One region of the Microbispora maris genome, then DNA from elsewhere that is predicted to be linked to it. Evidence: riboswitches for the same ligand, from Rfam matches in the RefSeq annotation. Region 1 holds a riboswitch; each other region holds the start of a gene.
What was found. Region 1 has a riboswitch for cyclic di-AMP ahead of AAH991_RS11245 (C40 family peptidase). Riboswitches for the same ligand answer to the same signal wherever they lie in the genome.
Positions count from the first base shown of each region.

Region 2: another riboswitch for cyclic di-AMP. It lies ahead of AAH991_RS07410 (C40 family peptidase); the one in region 1 lies ahead of AAH991_RS11245 (C40 family peptidase).
Region 3: another riboswitch for cyclic di-AMP. It lies ahead of AAH991_RS00015 (C40 family peptidase); the one in region 1 lies ahead of AAH991_RS11245 (C40 family peptidase).

Region 1 is NZ_JBDJAW010000007.1:56,582-61,684, forward strand. Features, by position in the region: gene AAH991_RS11230 (Nramp family divalent metal transporter) at 1-336, shown strand, start outside; gene AAH991_RS11235 (glycosyltransferase family 4 protein) at 346-1,455, opposite strand; gene AAH991_RS11240 (gluzincin family metallopeptidase) at 1,544-2,458, opposite strand; gene AAH991_RS11245 (C40 family peptidase) at 2,562-3,137, opposite strand; cyclic di-AMP (ydaO/yuaA leader) riboswitch at 3,208-3,366, opposite strand; gene AAH991_RS11250 (C40 family peptidase) at 3,670-4,632, opposite strand; gene AAH991_RS11255 (NYN domain-containing protein) at 4,770-5,103, opposite strand, start outside.
Region 2 is NZ_JBDJAW010000004.1:215,036-220,138, forward strand. Features, by position in the region: gene AAH991_RS07405 (hypothetical protein) at 1-655, shown strand, start outside; cyclic di-AMP (ydaO/yuaA leader) riboswitch at 936-1,095, shown strand; gene AAH991_RS07410 (C40 family peptidase) at 1,432-1,767, shown strand; gene AAH991_RS07415 (non-reducing end alpha-L-arabinofuranosidase family hydrolase) at 1,904-3,385, opposite strand; gene AAH991_RS07420 (histidine phosphatase family protein) at 4,005-4,619, opposite strand; gene AAH991_RS07425 (PEP/pyruvate-binding domain-containing protein) at 4,719-5,103, opposite strand, start outside.
Region 3 is NZ_JBDJAW010000001.1:647-5,749, reverse strand. Features, by position in the region: gene lysS (lysine--tRNA ligase) at 1-1,208, shown strand, start outside; gene AAH991_RS00030 (NADP-dependent oxidoreductase) at 1,287-2,210, opposite strand; gene AAH991_RS00025 (winged helix-turn-helix transcriptional regulator) at 2,305-2,715, shown strand; gene AAH991_RS00020 (helix-turn-helix domain-containing protein) at 2,789-3,037, shown strand; gene AAH991_RS00015 (C40 family peptidase) at 3,135-4,094, opposite strand; cyclic di-AMP (ydaO/yuaA leader) riboswitch at 4,245-4,398, opposite strand; gene AAH991_RS00010 (amino-acid N-acetyltransferase) at 4,789-5,103, shown strand, end outside.

The DNA.
Region 1 (5,103 bases):
GCCTCCTCCAGTGTGGGCACCTACGCCGGGCAGATCATCATGGCGGGGTTCCTGCGCCGCCGCGTGCCAATCCTGGCGCGGCGCCTGGTCACGATCCTGCCGGCCATGGCCGTCCTGGCCGCCGGGGTGGACCCCACGCGGGCGCTCGTCCTGAGCCAGGTGGCGCTGTCCTTCGGCATCCCCTTCGCCCTGGTCCCGCTCGTGGCGTTCACCAGCAGCAGGAAGCTGATGGGCGACCTCGTCAACCGCCGCGTCACCACCGTCGCCGGCGTCGCCGTCGCCGCCGTGATCAGCGCGCTGAACGGCTTCCTGCTCGTGGAGGTGTTCACCGGCTGAGGCGGGCCGTCACAGCAGCGCGGCGAACCGGGCCGCGACGAGGTCCCAGCGCCACTCCTCCTCGATCCAGGCCCGGCCCCGCTCGCCCATCGCGCGGGCGCGGGCCGGGTCGGCCAGCAGGTCGCACAGCGCGCCGGCCACCGCCGTGTGCGACGTGCCGTCGACCACCAGGCCCGTCTCGCCGTGGCGTACGGCGTCGGGGGCGCCTCCGGAGGACCCGGCGACCACCGGCAGCCCGGTGGCCGACGCCTCCAGGTAGACGATGCCGAGGCCCTCCACGTCCAGGCCCCCGAACCTGCTGCGGCAGGGCATCGCGAAGACGTCGCCCGCGTCGTAGTAGGCCGGCAGGGACGCCCAGGGGACGGACCCGGTGACGACCACCGAGCCGCGCAGGCCGGCCCGGGCGGCGCCGCGCTCCAGCGACCGCCGTAAGGGGCCGCCGCCGACCAGCAGCAGGACCGCGCCGGGGACCCGCCGCAGGACGAGCGGCCAGGCCCGCAGCAGCACGTCCTGGCCCTTGCGCGGCACCAGCCGCGAGACGCACACGACCACCGGCCGGTCGCCGAGGCCGAGCGAGGCCCGGACCCGGTCGCCGCCCGCTCCGGGACGGAAGGCGTCGGTGTCCACGCCCGGCGCGAGCCGTACGAGCCGGGAGGCGGGGACGGCCCTCGCGATCCGGCGGCGGGTGTAGCCGCCGAGGTAGGTCACGACGTCGGCCCCCGCACCGATGCGGCGCAGCAGGGCGCGCGCGCCGGGCAGGCGGGCCCAGGACGCCTCGTGCCCGTGGGTGAGCATGACGATCCGCCCCGCGCCCGCGGCGCGCAGAGCGGGGGCGAGCAACCCCAGCGGCGCCGCCGCGCCGAATACGACGGTGGCGCCGTCCTCGACCAGGGCCGCCGCCCTCCTCGCCACCGAGCGCGTCGGCAGCATCAGCGAGGAGGGGTGACGGACCACCTCGTACGGCTGGCGGGCGTCGAAGTCCTCGCACCCCTTCCAGCGCGGGGCGTACACGACCACCGAACCGGGCGGCCTGCGTGAGGCGAGGCCGTGCACGAACGCCTGGATGCCGCCCGGTCTGGGCGGGAAGTCGTTCGTGACGATCAGCGTCCGCTTCGTCATCCTCACCCCCGGCGTGCCGCGCGCGGTCCGCCCGCGCCGCCCGAGAAGGCATTGTCGCAGCCGCGGCCGTCCCGCCGCCGTACGCCGATCAGGACCGGGCGAGCTGCCCGCGCGCGTACGCCCGCCATTCGAGGGTCAGGCGGCCGGGGGTCAGCCCGAGCACCTCCCGCAGGGCGGCGCCGATCTCCTCGCGCCGCGCGGCGCGGTAGAGGGCCACCAGCCTCCGCTCGCCGAACCGGTCGGCGATGTAGCGGCAGGCCAGCCACGCCTCCTCGTACGCCTGGGCGGGCCTGGCCGCGAAGTCGCCGGGCCCCGGCAGCTCCCGCAGCGCCGGCCTGCCGGCGGCCACGTCCGCGGCCAGCTCGGCGGCCACCGTCCGGACCGGCAGCCCGCTGTCCAGGTAGCCCACGTAGTCGGCGAAGCCCTCCAGGAGCCACATCGGGACGGCGCGGGGACCGGCGGTCGCGACGTGCGTCAGCTCATGGGTCACGACGACCAGGCGGCCGGTCGCGGACAGGCGGGCGAACGCGGCCGGCTGCACGATCACCCGGCCGCCGGTGGCGACGGCCGCCAGGCCGTCCACCTTCGCCGGCGCGGCCAGCACGGCGGCCTGCTCCTCGCCGCGGGGCACGAGGACCACCGCGCCGCCGTACCCGCCCCAGATCCTCGTCACCGTACGGTCCGCGCGATCGGCCAGCGCGGCGATCTCGGCGACCAGCGGCCGGGGCGACCCGACGACGACCGCCCGCGCGCCGCGGGCGACGGAGGCGCCGGTCCACATGCCCGGATGCTCCCGCACGGCGGCGCGGGCGTCGAGCCGCAGGGCGAGCAGCGGATCGGGCGGGGCCGCGGCCGCCGGCCCGGCGAGCAGCGCGGCCAGCGCGACGGCCACGGCCGCGACACGGCGGGGACGGGCCCCGCGGGACGGATCCGCGGGCCGGCGCCGGCCGGCCGCGGCGCGCACGCCCGGCACACCCGCGGGCACGCCGCTCGTGACAGTCACGCCGTGCATGGTAGCCAGCACATGCCACGGCCCCGTCCACCTCGGCGAGGTGGACGGGGCCGCATGGACGGCGCCGGTCGAGGGGGCTTGGTGACCGGCGTCCTCAGACGCCCGGACGGACGGCACCCACGAAGGTGCTCCTCCGGTAGGCGTCCAGCTTGTCGATCCGCACCCGCGTGCCGCTGTGCGGAGCGTGGACCATCTTGCCGTGCCCGACGTACATGCCGACGTGGCCGCCGCCGCTGGTGAAGATCAGGTCACCGGGCTCGAAGTGCCCCCAGGACACCTTCTTCCTGACCGCGCCGCGGATGGACCACGTCGTGCGCGGCAGCCGTACGCCGGCCTTGCGCCAGGCGTACTGGACCAGGCCCGAGCAGTCGAACGCGCCCGGCCCGGTGGCCCCGTAGCGGTAGGGGTCACCGATCTGCTTCCTGGCGGTCTGCACCGCGCGCCGGGCCTTGGCCCGCTGGAGCGCGCTTCTGCTGACCTTCCGCTTGGTGGCGGACTTCTTCTTGGTCGCCTGCTTCTTCGCCGCGGCCTTGCGGGCGGCGGTGTTCGCACCGGTCGCCGTGGCCGTCTTCGTGGCCGTCTTCGTCTCGGGGGCTGTCTTGACGACCGTGACCGTCACCGTGTCGGCCGCCGCCGGATGCGCACCGGCGACCCCTACGGATGCCGTCAAAGCGGCACCTCCAAGGGCAATTCGGGCAAGACGGGACAGGCTAGCGGGGGTGGTAGACAGGATCTCTCCTCGGCTCTTCCGCAAACGCCTACCGGGTTAGCTGACGGGTTCGGGCTGGGAAGTCGCCCTACGGCGCGCGATGCGCCGATTCACCCCGGACCTTCGCGTGAAGGTCGATGGTTCCCCGGCTCCGTGCCTCCTGACTGCACGGACTCGGCAGGCCACCGGCGCCGGGGATCCCGCGAGGGGGAGGGTGTCGGGGGCGCCGATGACGGTGGAATTGTCTGCGCTACCGGCCGGCCGGACCGGTTCGCGGCGGCGAGGCGTGCTCGCCGCGGCCCAGAAGCTACCGAGGACCCGGCGCGTTCGGCAAAGCCCCGCCGCCGGATAAAGATCGGATAACGAAGGTCGCGAAGAAGAAACCGCAGCGTACCCATGGCACGGATGGACTAAATGTGACTCTGCTCACAGTCCTGTCACAGACCCCGAATTCGGCCACATTAGCCACAACCATCACAGACACGGCGGGACGTCAGGGACGGACGGCACCGATGGCGTGATACTCGGCGAGTGTGACAATCTTCACAACATCTCCGGTCTGCGGCGCGTGGACGACCTTGCCGTCGCCGGCGTAGATGCCGACGTGCCCGTAACCGGCGTGCCAGAGCAGGTCGCCCGGCTGGAGCTCGTCCAGGGAGACCCTGCGGCTCGCACCCCAGGCCCACTGCTCGTAGCTCGTCCTGGGCAGGGTCACCCCCGCCGCCGACCAGGCGGCCTGCACGAGGCCCGAGCAGTCCCAGGAGTCCGGCCCGGTCCCTCCGTAGCGGTACGGTTTGCCGACCTGCTTGTAGGCGAACTGGAGGGCCGCCAGCGCGTTGCCCGACGCCGGTCCGGTGTAGACGACGCCGGCGCTGTTCGGGTTGCCCGGGTTGTACGTCCCGAGCGAGCGCAGCAGCTTCATCTGCTCCCTGACGAGCTTGTCGACCTTCTCCTTCTCGTCGGCGAGCTCGCTCCTGACGTCGGCGGCCTCCTTGTAGGACGCCTTGCTCTGGTCGCGGCGGTCCTTGAGGCCCTGGATCGCGCCCTCGTACTCCCGCAACCGCCCCGCACGCTCGGCCGAGATGTGGTTGAGCGTGGCCAGGCCGCTGAGCATGGAGTCGGGGTTCGAGCTGTAGAAGACGCCGCCCCACGACCCCATGTCGCCGACCTGGTAGCTGTTGACGGCCATCGTGACCAGCCCGGCGCGGAGCTCCTCCACCCGGACGTTGTGCTTCTTGTAGTCCTCGTTGACGGCGAGGTACTTCTGCCTCGCCTTCTTCCACTTCTCGTTGGCCGCGTTGTAGCGGTCGACGAGCTTGTCGGCCTGCTCGTTGAGCTTGTTCAGCTTCGCCTTGGCCTGCGCGACTGTGGGCTTCGGATCCGCCTGCGCGCCCGTCACCGGCATCAGCAGGACCACGGCGGCCAAACCGGCGGCCACCGGCACACGCCCTCGCACTGAGGCCCCCTTTTTAGATCTACGAAACCTGCGCGCGACTCTATCCAGGCGATCTTGAAGCTTCAACCTAGTCGCAGGTATTCGCGGTGGTCATGACCCAGGGCGACGACGCGGGTCCGGAGCGTGCGTACGGGCGCTCAGCCGCGGCCGAGCCGGCGCAGCAGCAGGAGCGAGGGCACCGGGCGCGCGCCCATGCGGCGCACCGACTCGGCCACCTCCCGGTCGGAGGAGACGACCGCGATCGACCGCCCCGGGGGCTCCGCCCGCACCAGCGTGCGGATGAGGTCGTCGGCGATCTCCCCGGGCGCGCTGAACATCACCCGGACCCCGCGGGGCGCGGACACCTGGACGGGCCCGTTCAGCTCGGCGCCGTCGAAGACGCACGTCACCTCCGCCCGCGTCTGGACGGCGAGCCCGCCGAGCCCGGTGAGCAGCCGGGCCCGCTGGTCGGCGAGGGTCAGCGATGGGTAG
Region 2 (5,103 bases), on a different contig from region 1:
GGACGTCTGGGCGGTGGCCGGGTCCTTCGCCTCGGCCAGGCGCTGGAACGGGTCCTCGTGGCAGAGCGTCCGGCTGCCGGCCCACGCCGCCGCCGTCGACGCGTACAAGGCCCGCGACGTCTGGGCGGCGGGGAGCAAGGGCGACCGTCCCGTGATCATGCGGTGGAACGGGAGGTCCTGGGCGCTGGTGCCCACACCCGCGGTCAAGCTGCCCGCCCCCGGCGCGGCCGCGTTCCTCAACGACATCGCCGTCGTGAGCCCGCGGAACGTGTGGGCCGTCGGCGGCGTCACCTGGGAGGGCGCGAACGACGAGGGTGACGACGTCACCTACAACCGCACCCTGGTGATGCGCTGGAACGGCACGTCGTGGGCCACCTCGGTCGGGGCCGTCAACGCGCAGCCGTACACGGAGGTGGAGCCCGACGGCAAGGGCGGCATGTGGGTCGTGCAGGGCAGCTGGAACGCCATCCTGTGGCAGGTGACGGGCTCGGCGTGGAGGAGCGTCCCCCTCCCCCGGAAGGCGGGCACCGACGCCGTCCTGTCCTCGATCGCGCGCAGGCCGGGGACGGCCACCCTGTGGGGTGCGGGTTTCACCGTGCCGCAGGGCGACCCCGACGACCCCTCGGCCAACGGCACGTTCTGGCGTACGCGCTGATCTTCACGAGCCGAGGGCGTCACACCGGCTCTCGCGCGGATGTGACGAGCGCCACGTTTTTTCCGATGACACGGCTCTGACCTGCACTTATGCAGGCGTGATCCTTTTTATGGGCTTCTTACCCTTTATGTGCCCTTTGCCCGAATATGGGCGAGCTTGGTAGTTTCCTTGCCCTGCGACGGCGGCGTACCCCATGACGCCGCCGTCGCGGAACCGGCACCGCCGTGCTTGAAAACGAAAATCCACTGTCACCGCCGCCATGTCCTCTCCGCCCCCCGGGGCGCCGGTGACGCCGAATCCGTGCGGCAAGGAAGCACGGAGCCGGGGAACCAGTCGACCTTCGCACGAAGGTCCGGGGTGAATCGGCGCGCCACGCGCCGTAGGGCGACTTCCCTGCCCGAATCCGTCAGCTAACCCGGTAGGCGCAAGCGGAAGACTCTAGGAGAGATCCCCTGTCTGCCAACCCCGCCACTCTGTCCCGCATCGCCCGCGTCACGATCGGTGGCGTCGCGCTCACCGCCTCTGTCGCGGCCTTCGGCGCGCTGCCCGCGACCGCCGCAACGGGGACGGTCACGGCACCACAGCCCGCCTCGACGCTCATCCCGCCCCAGCCCCCCGCGACGGGCGCCACCTCGGACACCCCAGCGGCACCCACGACCCCGACCCCGACGGCGACCACGGCGCCGGCCACCGCCGCGGCCGCCCCGAACGCCGCGGCGGACAAGAAGCTCACCAAGTCCGCCCTGCAGCAGGAGAAGGCCAAGCGCGCCATCAAGGTGGCGAAGAAGCAGCTCGGCGATCCCTACGTGTGGGGCGCCACAGGCCCGCGGGCGTTCGACTGCTCCGGGCTGGTCCAGTTCGCCTGGCGCAAGGCCGGGATCAAGCTCCCGCGCACGACGTGGTCGATGCTCGACGCCGTCAAGAAGAAGGTCTCCCTGGCCCACCTCAAGCCCGGCGACCTCGTATTCACCAGCGGCGGCGGCCACGTGGGCATGTACATCGGGCACAAGAAGGTGATCAACGCCCCCCACAGCGGCGCGGTGGTCCACATCGACAGCCTCAAGGGCTACTGGAGGAGCGGCTTCCTCACCGCCGTACGCCCGGGAATCTGACGCCGGGCGCGAGGAAGACGATTCCCGGCCTGCGTCGTCGCAGGCCGGGAACTCGACGCGCGCCCGCGCGTCCGGAAACAGGAAACCTCCGGTCGGCGACACCGACCGGAGGCCTCATGAGTCCTGCGTCACATCATCAGCGCTGCAGCGTCAGCACGCCCGGCCGGTAGGGCAGGAGGCCGTAGTCGCCGCCGGAGCTGGGGCTGCGACCCTGGTAGAGCAGCTGCAGGTTGCAGGCGTCCACGGTCTTGGTCTGGTCGGGGTTGTTGCGCACCAGGTCACCGTGGCTGATGTCGTTGGTCCAGGTGGCGCCGCTGTTGGCCTTGCCCGCGAAGGGGTTGCTCTCGCTCGTGGCCTGCGGGGTCCACGAACCACCCAGGCTGGAGGCGGTGTACGAGCGGAAGTAACGGCCCTGCGAGCCGATCGACTCGACCAGCATCAGGTACTTGTTCAGGCCCTGGAGCTTGTAGACCTCGACGCCCTCGAACAGGTTGTTCGTCGTGTCGCTCATGATCTGGGTGTAGTTGGAGCCGAAGCTGCCCGGGAAGTTCCCGATGGGCATGCTCTGCCGGTAGATCTTGCCGTTGTCGCCGGCGAAGAACAGGTACATGTTCTGGCCGTCACCGATGAGCGTCTGGTCGATCGGCCCGGTGCCCGAGCCGGAGATGCTCGCGGTGGACAGCGTCTGCTGCGCGGACCAGCTGTTCACGTTGCTGGGGTCGCTCGACGTCCGGTAGGAGAAGGCGGTCCCGCCCCACTGGTAGGCCAGCACCCAGATGTTCTTCGGGGCGAAGTAGAACAGCGTGGGCGCGACGGCCGAGAAGGGCATCGTGTTCTGGCTGGCCGAGGCCATGTCGGACCAGTTGGTGAACAGGCCGAAGTTCATCGAACCCCAGCTCGTGCCCGTGTTGTGCGTCGTCGCGTAGACCAGGTGCTTGCCGTTGTAGACGACGTTGGTGAAGTCCTTCAGCGAGACCCACCCGGACTTCGGAGTCGCCAGCGCGCCGGTCGAGCTCCAGCGGTACGTCGACGGGAGATCGCACGTGCCACCGCTGGTCGGCGTCACCGTCGGGGACGGCGTCGTGCTCGGGCCGCCGCCTCCGCGGATGCTCCACTTCTGGTTGTCGCCGCCCCAGCAGCTGTAGAGCTGGATCTGGCTGCCGTTGGCGGTGCCGGCGCCGACGACGTCCAGGCACAGCCCGGACGCGACGCCCACGATGGTGCCGTCGGCGTTCTGGCGCCACTTCTGGTTGTTCTGGCCGTTGCAGGACCAGATCACGACCTTGGTGCCGTTCGTCGTGCCCATGTTGTAGGCGTCCACGCACCGGGTGCCGTTGAAGGTCCGCAGCTCACCGGCGGAGGTGAACTCGAAGCCCTGGTTCGCCTGCCCGTTGCAGTCGTAGATCTGCAGAGCGGTGCCCAGCGCGTCGGTGTTGCCCGCCACGTCCAGGCAACGCCCCGACGCCACACTCACCAGAGGTGCCGGCGCCGCCGACGCCGGCACCGCCCACGTCGCAGTGGCCGCCACCAACGCGGCCAGCACCGCCACGATGCGTACGCCGACACCGACCGGCGAACGACGCCGGCCGCTCGTCACACGAATGGGGGGTGAATCCATTGTTTCGTTCTCCTCCTTCGGGGGGTGGAAGCGTGGCGAAGCGGGCCACGCCAGGAAAAACCGCAGTGGCATCACGGAGCCCGGGCAGGGACGGTCCGCGATGGAAAGGCCAAGGGCGGCCACGGTGCTGTTAGCGCTAACATGCGGCGCAATCCCGGGTTCCTCTCCCTCGGCGGTTCGGCGGTGATGGTGCAGCGGCGCGGATACGACCGGGCGGGGCGCCGCGTCAAGGACGCGACTGCGCCCCCTGCCGGCCACGTCCGGATGCCGCCGGGGTGGCGCGCGGCCGCGGACCGCCTCCGATCATGGAGACCCTCCTTTCGTGGCCGGCGCGTGTTAGCGCTCACAATTCACGACGCGGAGAGCCGCGTCCACAGGTCTCGATGCCGGTGATAATGGCGGAGCAAACTAGGACTCGCCGGGGCCCGTCAAGAGCGGACCGCGCGCGTCGATGGCGGTCAGCCCTTCTGAAACGCACGTAGCTGGCGTTACGGGCCCGGCCCGCACCGCGCGCGGACCGGCACGTGATGAAACTTTCAACCGAGTAAGCGCCGTCGCGGGCGGCGGCCCGCAGAGTCATCGGTGATCCCACGCTCCGGCGACCGGCCGGGACCCGGCTTCACGGCCTGACGCCTTCGGGGAACCCGGTCCAGCGCAGGTCGGGCGGGAGGTGGCTCATGTCGTTGAACATCACGAGCGTGGGCGGCAGGCCGTCGCGGTAGTCGATGACCGTCAGCGCGGTGTCGGCGCTGTTCAATCCGAGCCACCGGGACGGCGGCGCGTCCAGTGCGTGCCGCACCAGCCACGCGATCTGATAGGCGTGCGTCACCAGCACCTCGCGTGTGTCGCGCCGGGCTCCCTCCGCGGTGGCGCCGGGGACCTTCGCGAACCGGGCGACCAGGGCCTCGGCGAGTCCGCGTCCCGAGGCCGCCTCGGCGTCGTCGTAACCGTCGAAGAAGCCGGCCCAGGACGGAGGCGTTTCGGCCGCACTCGGAACGTAGGGCACGTGGTCGACGAGTTCGGCGGCCTCGGTCACGGGCACGTCCGGCAGGTGACGGGCGAGCTCCCGCGCGCTCGCGACGGCGCGCGGCAGCGGCGAGTGCCACACGGCGTCGACCGGTACGCCGGCGAGCCGTTCGCCCAGCAGGGCCGCCTGCCGGCGTCCGATGTCGGTGAGCTCGCCGAGTGCGTCGGCCGCGCCGTGCCGGGCCAGGTAGAGGCGTCGAGTTGCCATGCGCAGCCGGGGGGGAGTCCGTGCGGACCCTTCCCCGTCTCCTCCCCATCGGTAGGTGTGGGTGGGGCGGCGGGACGCCGAGCCACGGGGCCGTGGAGGTCAGTCGCCCTCTGCCGTGACCGTGCCGGTGGTGCCGTCGATGGTGATGACCGTGCCGTCGCGGAGTGCGCTCGTCGCGTCCGGGAGGCCGAGGACGGCGGGAATGGCGCGCTCTCGAGCGACGATCGCGGCGTGGGAGAGCACGCCTCCGGTCTCGGTGACGACGCCGGCGGCGATGCGCAGCAGCGGCGTCCACGCGGGGTCGGTGAAGGGGCAGACGAGGATGTCGCCCGGGCGCACGCGCGCGAAGTCGACGGGACCACGGACGATCCTCGCGGTGCCGGTCACGGTTCCGTGGCTGCCCGGCGTACCGCTGAACCTGCCGCCCGGGACGTCCGAGGCGCCGGAAGGCGACGTCGGCGGCGGGGGTGCGGCGGTGACCGGC
Region 3 (5,103 bases), on a different contig from region 1:
ACCAGTACCGCACCAAGAAGGCGAAGGCCAAGGAGGTCACGGACGCCGACGAGGCCGCCGCGCTCGAGGGCTCGGGGGCCGCGAGCGAGGACGACGGTTCGGGCGCCGGGGGCTACTACCCCTACAAGCCCTACTGCTCGGCCTGCGACCGCGACCTGACCACGGTCACGTCCTACGACGACGAGACCACCGCGATGACGTACACCTGCGTGTGCGGCCACAGCGAGACCGTGCTGCTGTCGGAGCACACCCGCGGCAAGCTGGTGTGGAAGGTCGACTGGCCGATGCGCTGGGCGTACGAGGGCGTGGTCTTCGAACCGTCGGGCGTCGACCACAGCTCGCCGGGCTCGTCGTTCGTCGTCGGCGGTCAGATCGTCCGTGAGGTGTTCGACGCGCCGCAGCCGATCGGGCCGATGTACGCCTTCGTCGGCATCAGCGGCATGGCCAAGATGAGCAGCTCCAAGGGCGGCGTGCCGACCCCGGCCGACGCCCTGTCGATCATGGAGCCGGCGCTGCTGCGCTGGCTCTACGCCCGCCGCCGTCCCAACCAGTCGTTCAAGGTCTCCTTCGACCAGGAGATCCAGCGGATGTACGACGAGTGGGACACGCTGACCAGGAAGGTGCAGGACGGCACGGCGCTGCCGGCCGACCAGGCGGCCTACCGCCGCGCGTCGAGCACGGCCTCCCGGGTCCTGCCCGAGACGCCGCGACGGCTGCCGTACCGGACGCTCGCCTCGGTGGTGGACATCGCCACCGGGCACGAGGAGCAGACGCTGCGCATCCTGCGCGCGTTCGACCCGGAGATCGCCGGGCTGGACGAGCTGCGGCCGCGGCTCGACCGCGCCCGGCACTGGGTGAACACGTACCTGCCCGCGGAGGAGCGCACGCAGGTGCGCGAGACGCCCGACAAGGAACTGCTCGACACGCTCGGCGAGCAGGACCGCGAGTCGCTGCGCCTGCTGGCGGAGGGTCTCGACGCGCACTGGTCGCTCGACGGGCTCACCACCCTCGTGTACGGCGTGCCTAAGGTGCAGGCCGGGCTCGACATGGACGCCAAGGCGGCCACGCCCGAGCTGAAGGCGGCCCAGCGGGCCTTCTTCGCCCTGCTCTACCGCCTGCTCGTCGGCCGCGACACCGGCCCGCGCCTGCCCACGCTGCTGCTGGCCGTGGGCCGTGACCGGGTGCGTGAGCTGCTCGGTCGTTCCTGATCGGTCGATCCCGATCCCTGCGTCCGATCTCCTGCCCGCGGGCCGGACGGCATGGCCGTCCGGCCCGCGGCCGTACTGTCAGGGCAGCAGGACCAGCCGGCCGCGCAGGCCGCCCCTCCGCAGGCGCTCGTACGCCTCGGCCGCCCGCTCCAGCGGATAGGTGCCGGCGATTCGCATGGTCAGCCGTCCCTCCTCGGCCAGCTTCGCGACGTCCCGTAGCTGGGCCGCGTCGGCGCCGACGGACACCGTCGAGACCCGGATGCCGCGCAGCGGGATCGGGGCCTGTCCGGCGACGACGGTGACGAACGCGCCTCCGTTGCGCACGGCGTCCAGCGCGGGCAGGCCGACGACCGCCGCGTCCACCAGGCCGTCGACGCCGCCGGGTACGACGGCCCTGGCGGCCGTGGCCAGGTCGGCGCCCCGCGGCACGAACCACTCCGCGCCGAAGCCCCGCACCAGCGGCTCGTCGCGGGGTGCCGCGACCGCGGCGACCCTGATCCCCCGTGCCACGGCCAGCTCCACCAGATAGCCGCCCAGGCCCCCGGCCGCTCCGGTGACGAGCAGGGTCTCGCCCTCGGCGAGCCCGGTGAGGTCGAGCGCCTGGACGGCGGTGAGCGCGTTCAGCGGCAACGTCGACGCCTCGGGCGCGGTCGCTCCGGCGGGTGCGGGCGCGACGGCCGTCTCGTCCAGCACCACCAGGTCCGCCTGGGCCTTGACGGGCTCCGTCAGCCGGTCCGACAGCCCGATGACGCGCTCGCCCGGGAGCACGCCCGTCACTCCCGGACCGACGCGGTCGACCACGCCCGCCACGTCCCAGCCGAGCGCGTACGTCTCCAGCCGGGGCGCGAGCTTGAAGTCGGGCAGGGCGCCCGAGGCCGTGAGCAGGTCGATCGGATTGACGGCCGCCGCCTCGACCCTGATCCGCACCTGCCCCGGTCCCGGCTCGGGCTCGGGCGTCTCGACCAGCCGTACGGCACCGCCTCGTGCCACCAGTGTTCTCATGGGTTCTCCTTCCGTACGGCAGGGAGCGTAGGAAGAGTTACTCTCTCTTGGTAAGTAGGCACCAAAAAGTGCGTAACAAACGCGGAGGGAAGACATGGCCACCCGGACGGCCGCCGAACGGCGCGAGGAGGAACGTCAGCGGTACAACGCGTACGTCGCGACCTGTCCGTCGCGGAAGCTGCTCGACACGCTCAGCGACAAGTGGGCGAGCCTGGCGCTCACCGCGCTGGCCCACGGCCCGCTCCGCTACAGCGAACTGGCGCGGATGATCGCCGGTGTCAGCCAGAAGATGCTCACGCAGACGCTGCGGACGATGGAACGCGACGGTCTGGTCTCCCGTACGGTCACGCCCTCGGTGCCGGTCCGGGTCGACTACCGGCTCACGCCCCTGGGCGAGAACCTCTTGCCGCTGCTCGAAGCGATCAAGCGCTGGGCCGAGGTTCACATGGAGGATGTGGAGGCGGCCAGAGAGGCGTACGACCGGCGGGTCGACTCCCAACCTTGACGACCTTCGCGGCAGGCGTTTACCGTCCCTGGAGGGTGGGCCGACGAATCATCGTCGTGGGGGAGGGCGGACGATGGGTGTTCCCGAGGTCGTCTACCGAGGTGACAGTCTCGCCTCGGATTTTGATCGTGCCGGTCTCACCGATGAGGACTTACTTCTTCTCGCGGAGCTGGCCAAGGGCGTGACCGCGGACCGGGTGGGCCGCAGTCTCGACGTCAGCGGGCGTACGGTGCGGCGGCGGCTGCGGTGCATCTGCGACCGCATCGGCGTCGCGACGGCGATCGAGGCCGTCGCCTGGGCGGCGCGCCGCCGCCTCATCTGACCGCGATCCGGACCGCACGGTGGTGGCTCCGGATCGCGCGGTCTCCGGGCCGGGGCCGGCCGCGTGCGCTCCGGAGCGCACGCTCTCGTGGCCCGGGTCAGTCGGCGACGCGCACCGCTCCCGCGAACGGCCGTCCGGCGATCTTCGCGATGTGGATGACGTCTCCCGTGCGCGGCGCGTGGATCATGTAGCCACCGCCGATGTAGATGCCCACGTGGTGCAGGTCGGAGTAGAAGAACACCAGGTCGCCGGGGCGGAGCTGGTCGCGGGAGATGTGCGTGCCGGCCGTCCACTGGTCGCCCGTGTAGTGGGGCAGGCTGATGCCGACGGCCTGGTAGGCCGCCATGACCAGGCCAGAGCAGTCGAAGGAGCTCGGGCCTTCGGCGCCCCACACGTACGGCTTGAGCTGCTGCCTGAGAGCCCAGCGCGCGGCCTGGGCGGCCTTGCCGTCGCCCACGATCGGGAACGACATCCGGCTGCGCGTCTCGCTGCCGACCGTGCGGGCGACCTGCCGGTAGAGGCTGCTCTCGGTCTTCTTGATCAGCTTGGTGATCTTGTCGCGGCGGGAGTCGAGGCCGGTGAGCAGTTTCTTGACCTCGGCCTGCCGGGCGGAGGCGCTCTCCCTGGCCCGCGCGGCGGCGTCCATGGCCTTGGTGACCTCGGCGACCTCCTGGCTCTCCTGCAGCTCCAGCGCGTACGTCGTGGAGGCCTGGCTCAGGTACTTCCGCGGGTCGGCGTCGCTGTCGATGAGCACGAGCGCGTTGCCGAGCCCGTTGGTCATGTAGGAGTGCTGCGCGAGGGCGCTGGCCTTCTGCCGGCGGACCTCCAGCTCGGCCTCGCTCTTGGCGAGGTTCTTCTTGGCGAGCTCGGCGGACCGCTCGGCCGCCTTGAGCCGCACGCGCTCGCCGTTGTACTGCTCGGTGAGGCTCTCGATCTCGGTGTAGAGGCTCTCGACCTGTTCCGTGAGCTCCTTGAGGCTCGGCTTGGGGTCGGCGGTGGCGCGGACCACCGGGGCGCCGAACGTGATCGCGGTGAGCGCGACGCCGACGAACGCCAATCGGCGGATGGCAGCCGGACCGGCCGTGCCGGATCCGGACCGTCGGCGGCGGGCGTGCCTGCCCGCCGGCCGTCCTCCACGCGTGCGCAACCGAGCTCCTCTCCCACATGCGCCCCGCGGCAGGCCGTGTCGTGGAGCATGGCCATGTGGCGGGGCGCTACTGAGCGCCTACCGGGTTAGCTGACGGGTTCGGGCCGGAGTAGCCCTACCTTGGCGGATTCACCCCTTGACGATCTGAGACCGAACCGATCCTGATCCTGCAGTTGGGTCCCCGGCTCCCCTCCGCACTCGGTGCTTCGAAGATTCGGCGCCCGGCCGCCGTGAGCGCTCACGATGACCGGCATCGTCGCTGGACGATAGTGCACGGCGAGTTCTTGCTCAACCAGAACTCCGAAACCCGTCTACGTTTGACAACCAAACGATCACAGCTGGGTCACGGGCTCAATGGGGATACATCCGCGTTCACCTGGGTTTGGAGTGATCTGAGGTGTTGGACGTGCCGTGCGGGCTGCCGGAAAAAGTAGGACGAACCGGATCGAGGTCGCGCAGGGCGGCCGGGCGTCCTTCCGTATCCTTACGGCTACAGAGGGTCAGACCTCATGTCGGGCGTGGTGTTTGGGAATGACCGTTATCCGGAGAGGTCGTTCGCGCCGACTGCGGGCGATCCGATCCCGTCCGGCTAGGCTGACCGCTCATGGAGCAGGTCACCGCGCAGACATCCAGTGGATCGGGTGCCACGGCCGTGACGGTGCGCCGGGCCAGGACGCCGGACGTCCGGGCGATCCGGCGTCTCGTCGACGCGTACTCGGGCGTCGGCCCCCGGCTCCTCAAGAAGAGCACGGTGACGCTGTACGAGGACGTGCAGGAGTTCTGGGTCGCGGAGGTGGACGGGCAGATCGTCGGCTGCGGCGCGCTGCACGTGCTGTGGGAGGACCTCGCCGAGATCAGGACCGTCGCCGTGGACCCCGCGGTGCGCGGTGGGGGGATCGGCCACCGGATCGTCGCCGCG